One region of the Aeromonas simiae genome, then DNA from elsewhere that is predicted to be linked to it. Evidence: predicted binding sites of a transcription regulator. Region 1 holds the regulator's gene; the other holds the start of a gene.
What was found. The regulator LexA, encoded in region 1, represses DNA repair genes until DNA is damaged. The targets are predictions, from matches to a motif close to ANCTGTNTNNNNANACAGNT.
Positions count from the first base shown of each region.

Region 2: a site for LexA is predicted at 1,231-1,250, ahead of recN (DNA repair protein RecN). Genes of this name have one in related genera too.

Region 1 is NZ_CP040449.1:3,952,803-3,956,334, reverse strand. Features, by position in the region: gene dinF (MATE family efflux transporter DinF) at 1-398, opposite strand, end outside; gene FE240_RS18820 (SCO family protein) at 395-1,036, opposite strand; gene lexA (transcriptional repressor LexA) at 1,656-2,282, opposite strand; gene plsB (glycerol-3-phosphate 1-O-acyltransferase PlsB) at 2,464-3,532, shown strand, end outside.
Region 2 is NZ_CP040449.1:1,061,674-1,065,205, reverse strand. Features, by position in the region: gene grpE (nucleotide exchange factor GrpE) at 1-76, opposite strand, end outside; gene nadK (NAD(+) kinase) at 236-1,123, shown strand; gene recN (DNA repair protein RecN) at 1,298-2,968, shown strand; gene FE240_RS04985 (universal stress protein) at 3,174-3,532, shown strand, end outside.

The DNA of each region.
Region 1 (3,532 bases):
GAGAATGCATATTCCTGCACCTCGCGTGAAGCATCACTCCAACTGAGGGCCAACTCACCGAGCGGATGACGCAGCAGCAGCACCGGCAATGACAACAACACCGCTAGCAGCAGGCCACGCCCCAATAGCAGCGTGAGCGCCTCCTGATCGTTGCCGCCCAGCGCCTGGGCCGTCAGCCCCGTGGTCGACATGCGCAGAAAACCCAGCACCCAGTAAAGCAGGTTAACCAGGGTCGCCCCGACCGCCACCCCGCCGAGCAGAGCCGTCTCCCCCAGATGACCAATCACCCAGGTATCGACCAGACCAAGCAGGGGTACTGTGATGTTCGAAAGCAGCATGGGCAGCGCCAGGGCTAACAACTGCCGCTGCGCCGCCCATGCGGGGGGGAGTGGCCTCATGAGGCCGAATGGTAGAGTGCGACGATGCGCGAGAAGTCAGCCGCCATCTTCTGCATCGAAACCTCAGGAGGCTGCGAGCGACGAGGCTCCGGACGGAATACGGCCTGGATATCACCATCCGGATTGATGAGCACGATAGAAGCCGAGTGATCGATCAGGTAATCCTTACGCTCCGCGTCTTCATCGACGATCGAGTAAACCAAACCGAGGTTGCGCACGAACGAATAGAGCTCCACCTGGGTTCCGGTTACCGCTTTGAACTCCGGACTGAAGAAACGGGTATAGCCACTCAGACGCTGCAGATCATCCCGCTTCGGATCCACCGAGACGAAGACCACTTGACTGCTCGGGTCCGTCTCCTTGAGCGTGGGGTAGATGGCACGAAGATCGGCCAGTGTGGTCGGACAGATATCGGGACAGAAGGTGTACCCAATGAAGACGAACGACCAACGCCCCTTCAGCTCATCCTTGGTAAAACTAGTTCCATCCGACTCTTTCAGGTGAAAGACATTCAGGGCGTGGGGCTTGGTAAAATAGTTGGCAAACTCAGGGAGCGGTTGATGCAAAAGCGTCGGATACAGCAACGCACCAGCCACTATGATGACCGCGGCTGGCAATACATAACGCCATCTGAACATATGCGGCAAACCTTGCTCATGAGACAATAGATTCTATTGTACCCGGAAACTCGCCGTTGCCACCCCCCTTTAGAGACCATGCCGATCTGGATTATTGTCCAGAATGGGGGGTAGAAATTCTGCCGTGGCGTGCGTGCCAGCCGTGCAGCGGGATCACGGTTGCCGGTTTTTCGTAGCGTTGCGGATGGTGTTGTAGCAACCGAATAAGATGCACGATCTTGCTGTGCGGACAGCCTAACCACAGCGACCAACCGTTTTCCCTGCGTTGTAACCAGAGCCCATAGAAACGGGTCAACCAGCTCCCTCCGATGCAACGCGTAATGCGGGTAAGTGGCTGAGCATGAGGGTGAGAACGTATCAACATATCTGTCCTCCTTACCGGGCAGAACCACGATTTCCTGCGGCGCCGGATGACGCCACACCTATTTCCGTGTCAATAAATGTTTATTCTTGCGGAGATTGTTGCCTGGTGGGCCGTGAGATGACCTTCCGCTTCAATACAAAGGATATAGACGATAACCGGTGGGCACAGCGAGGTCGGGACACATGCCCAATGGCAAGTCCCTGATGTATGGCAGAAAGGAGTTAGAGACGAAAACGGGGCCATCGGCCCCGTCGTTTACATCCAGTCGGCGTTGCGAATCACACCGACCGCCAATCCCTCGATAGCCAACTGCTGGCAAGAGAGATCGACCTGAATGGGAGAGAGCTCTTCGTTCTCAGGCAGCAACCACACCTGGTTGCCTTTGCGTTGGAAGCGCTTGACCGTGACATCGTCATCGACCCGCGCGACCACCACCTGGCCATTACGCACCTCCTGGGTCTTGTGCACCGCCAGCAGATCGCCATCCATGATGCCGATGTTCTTCATGCTCATGCCCTGCACCCGCAACAGGAAGTCAGCCCGAGGATGAAACAGTGTGGGATCGACCTGATAGTGGCTCTCGATATGCTCTTGAGCCAGGATCGGCTCCCCTGCCGCCACCTTGCCGATGAGCGGCAACCCACTCTCTTCGTTGGCGGCCTCCTCTTCCTCGATCAACAGACGGATGCCGCGCGAGGTACCCGGCATGATCTCGATGGCGCCCTTCTTGGCCAAGGCCTTGAGATGCTCCTCGGCCGCATTGGCCGACTTGAAACCGAGCTTCTGGGCAATCTCGGCACGGGTGGGCGGCATGCCGGTTTCGCTCATATTACTCTTGATGAGCTCCAGCACTTGGGATTGCCTGGGAGTAAGGGGTTTCATGATCGGCACCTGTCTTTTTATACAGCACACTGGCAGTATATACAGTATCCATGCCAAGGCAAGCCAAAAGGGCGCGCCTGAGTGATCCCGCCCCGCGACCCACACTCATCGTACCTCTATGCGACAAAACGATGGCGATTTGTTATTCTCCTGCGGCCTTTTTACAGGAGAAGCAATACCGATGTCCCTTGGGCAGAGCATTTCCCGCGCCATGTTGCAATGGCCCGTACGCTGGCTGGTCAATCACAAGAGCCTGCCGGAAAACCCCATCGCAGAGCTGAAGCTGGATCCTGAGCGCCCCATCGTTTATGCCCTCAAGACCAGCTCCATCACCGACCTGCTGACCTTGCAGCAGTGCTGCGAAGATCTCTACCTGCCCGGTCCCTTCACTCCGCTCGAGCTAGGTGGACAATCGCTGCCACGCTATGTCTGCCTGGATCGCCCGCCGCCCCTGTTTGGCAAGCGCAGCGAACCACTGCCCTTCTTGCAGGAGTTTCAGCAACTTCTCGACCTGCATAAGCAGGATCCCGCGCTCGACATCCAGCTGGTGCCGGTGACCCTGTTTTGGGGACGGGCCCCTGGGCGCGAAGGTGAGGAGGCATCCAGCCTCAGCATTATCAGCAGCCTGGCCCCCAACATGCTGAAGAAAGGGCTCATCGTCGCCCTCAAAGGACGTGAAAACCTGGTGCGCTTCTCCCCGCCCGTGTCCCTTCGTCACATGGCTGACCGACACGGCACCGACCAAGCCATCGCCCACAAGCTGGCGCGGGTGGCTCGCTTCCACTTCGGTCGCCAGCAGCTGGCCGCCACCGGCCCCAAGCTGCCCAACCGCCACCTGTTGTTCCGGCAGCTGCTCGACTCAAGCATCATTCAAGATGCCATTCGCCACGAGGCGATCCGCGAGGGCATCAGCGAGGAAAAGGCGCACAAGCGGGCCCTCAGCTATATGGATGAGATCGCCTCCGATTTCTCCTATCGCCTGATCCGCCTCGGTGACAGCATCCTCGGCTGGCTCTGGAACAAGCTCTACCGTGGTCTCTCGGTGAACGGGGCCGAACGGGTGCGTCAGTTGGCCCAAGAGGGGCATGAAATCGTCTACGTGCCCTGTCACCGCAGCCACATGGACTACCTGCTGCTCTCCTATGTCATCTATCACCAGGGCATGGTGCCACCCCACATCGCTGCGGGGATCAACCTTAACTTCTGGCCGGCCGGCCCCTTGTTCCGCCGTGGTGGAGCCTTCTTCATCC
Region 2 (3,532 bases), 1.1 Mb from region 1:
CGCTGTCCACATCGGGCTGTTCGACGTGATCTTCCAGCCCTTCCATCTGCTCAACCTTCTGCTCTTCGTGGTTCATGACATCTCCAATAACAAGGTGACTTCTTTATGTGGGGGTATTATGGGGACGAAGCCCTGCCTTTCAAGTACTAAGGCCCCCCTTTGCCACGATTGCAGCAGTAAAGCGTGACAAACGCGGTATACTCGCCCCCATCACTGGCGACATGCAAAACACACCATGGATTCTCCGTTCAAGACCATAGGACTCATCGGCAAGCCTCATCATGAGGGGGCAAACCAGACGCTACAGGGGCTGCATGACTACCTGACCCAACGTGGTTTCAACGTGCTGGTCGAAACCCGGGTAGCTCAGGCTCTCGGCGTCATCGAAGAGCAGCACATCGTCGATTTGGTACAGCTTGGTGAACGCTCGGATCTGGCCATCGTGGTCGGCGGTGACGGCAACATGCTGGGCGCCGCCCGCGTGCTTTCACGCTTCGACGTGGCGGTGATCGGGGTTAACAGGGGTAACCTCGGCTTTCTCACCGATCTCTCACCGCAAGATTATTTGGTGCCGCTTGAGCAGGTGCTCTCGGGCCATTTCAAGAGCGAGCAACGCTTCTTGCTGGAAGCCTCTGTCTATCGCCATGGCGAGCGCAAGGCGAGCAACCTGGCCGTCAACGAGGCGGTGCTCCATCCGGGTAAAATCGCCCACATGATCGAGTTTGAGGTCTACATCGACGGCAGCTTCATGTACAGCCAGCGCTCCGATGGCCTCATCATCGCCACCCCGACGGGCTCCACCGCCTACTCACTGTCGGCCGGCGGCGCCATCCTCACCCCCAAACTCAATGCCATCACGCTGGTGCCGATGTTTCCGCACACCCTGAGCAGCCGCCCCATCGTGCTCGACGCCGACAGCGAGGTGCGTCTGCTGGTCTCCCCCGACAATCAGGATGACGCCATGCTGGTGAGCTGTGACGGCCAGATCACCCTGGCGGTGCATCCCGGGGATGAGATCATCATCAAAAAGAGCCAGCACAGGCTCAAGCTGGTGCATCCACTCGATTACAGCTACTTTCACGTGCTGCGCAACAAGCTCGGCTGGGGTAGCAAGCTGTTCTAAGAGCTGCGAGTGCACATCCCCTCATGAGATCTGGTGTGAGCCGCCAACGAGGGGATAAACCGCCCCCTGAATGGCCAGGTTGAGTCATGGCGAACCTGCCGGCACTTTACTGTATGTAAAACCAGTATATACTGGATGCATACACAGTAATGTTGGCCCATACAGGATGCGACCATGCTGGCACAGCTCACCGTCACCAACTTCGCCATCGTTAAATTCCTCGAACTCGACCTGCAAGCCGGGATGACCTGCATCACCGGTGAGACCGGTGCAGGTAAATCCATCGCCATCGACGCACTGGGCCTGTGCTTAGGTGAGCGGGCCGAAGCGGCCATGGTGCGCCCAGGCTGCGACAAGACTGAAGTCAGCGCCCGTTTTCTGCTCGCCGGTAACCCGGCCGCCCGTGGCTGGCTAACCGCCAACGAACTCGAAGGGGATGAAAGCGAGGAGTGCATCGTGCGCCGGGTCGTCTCGGCCGAGGGACGCTCGCGCAGCTATATCAACGGCGTGCCAGTGCCGCTGGCTCAACTGAAAAACCTGGGCCAGCTGCTGGTCAACGTGCATGGCCAGCATGCCCATCAGTTGCTGCTGCGCGCAGATTACCAGTTAGCCCTGCTCGACGGCTTTGCCGGCCATACCCTGCTGCTTTCGGAAGTTCGCGAGCACTACCAACAGTGGCGCCAGCTGCAAAACGAGCTGGCCCGCCTGCGCGCCGAGCAGCTCGAACGGGAATCACGCCGGCAACTGATCGAGTATCAGGTACAGGAGCTCGACGAGTTTGCCCTACAACCGGATGAGTTTGAGGAGATCGAGGAGGAGCACCAGCGACTGGCCAACGGCACCGAGCTGCTGCAAGAGTGTGGCAGCTGCATCGATCTGCTCTATGAAAACGACGACACCACCATCGCAGGACTGCTGCAACTGGCCATCGACAAGGCCGAGGCACTGGCCGGCATGGATAGCCGTCTAACCACCGTGCTGGAGATGCTCAATGAGGCGCAGATCCGGGTCGAAGAGAGCCACGGGGAGCTGCGCGGTTATCTCGATAGCCTGGAGCTCGACCCCGAACGTTTCACCGAGCTGGAAAACCGCCTGTCACGCGCCATCTCGCTGGCCCGCAAGCATCACGTCAAACCAGCCGAGCTGGCGCTACACCATCAGTCACTGACCGAAGAGCTGGCCCGCATCGGCTCGGACGAGGCACGCCTTGAGGGGATGGAGAGCGAGCTGAGCCAAGCCCGCGAAGCCTTCCTGACCGCCGCCGAGGCACTCAGCCAGAGCCGGCGCCGCCATGCCGAGGCTCTGGCCTGCCGGGTCAGCGAAAGCATGCGTGAGCTAGCTATGCCACAGGGACAATTCGCTATCGACGTGGTCGCCGATCGTGGCCAGCACCTCTCACCGCTCGGTATAGACAGGGTTGAATTCCAGGTCACCACCAACCCGGGTCAACCATTGCAGCCGCTCGGCAAGGTCGCCTCCGGCGGTGAACTCTCTCGTATCAGCCTGGCCCTGGTGGTGATCAGCGCCCGCCAGATGGCCACCCCCACCTTGATCTTCGATGAGGTGGACGTGGGGATCAGCGGCCCCACCGCGGCCGTGGTAGGGCGCCTGCTGCGCCAGCTCGGCGAATCAACTCAGGTGCTGGTCGTGACTCACCTGCCCCAGGTGGCTGGCAACGGGCATCAGCACATGGTGGTGAGTAAGCACACCGATGGCCACACCACGGAAACCCAAATGCAGCCCATCACTCAGGGGGATCGCCTGCATGAACTGGCGCGCCTGCTCGGTGGCGATCACATCACCGATAACACGCTGGCCAACGCTCGCGAGTTGCTAGCCGGTTGAAAAGACGAAACGTCATGCCGATGAGTTCATTACAACTTATTAAAAAATAAAGATTTCCTTTTCATCTTTCATTCATGACGGGATGTTATGATGATGTAAATACCAGCAGTTCAGCCATGCCGATGCTGCATGACCCCATCGCGAGGGCGGCATGGCAAGCTGGTTGATTGAACTGCTGGCTCTCACGCAGGTGAAGGAGGGAACGATGGCCACACCCAGAATCATTTTGCTGCTGGAAGGGAAAGAGTACGAACAAGAGACCCTGACCCGAGCCAGCCACCTGGCCACCAAGCTTGGTGCCGAACTGGTATTGCTGCACCTGACACACAGCAGCAAGGTGCGTCGCGATAGGATTGAACTGCCCGACGATGAACGCAGCGCCCAGGCGACGTTGCAGGCCAAAGCGCTGATCAGTGAATTAATTGCTACCCTGCCCCAACCAGTTCGCTACGAGTGTTTAGCCGTCGACAACGTGGTGCGCGAGCTGAGGGAGTGGATTGCGGCCAACCCAGCCAATCTGCTGTTACTCGGCAGCCGGCATCACTGGATGGGGGGCTCTTTGGC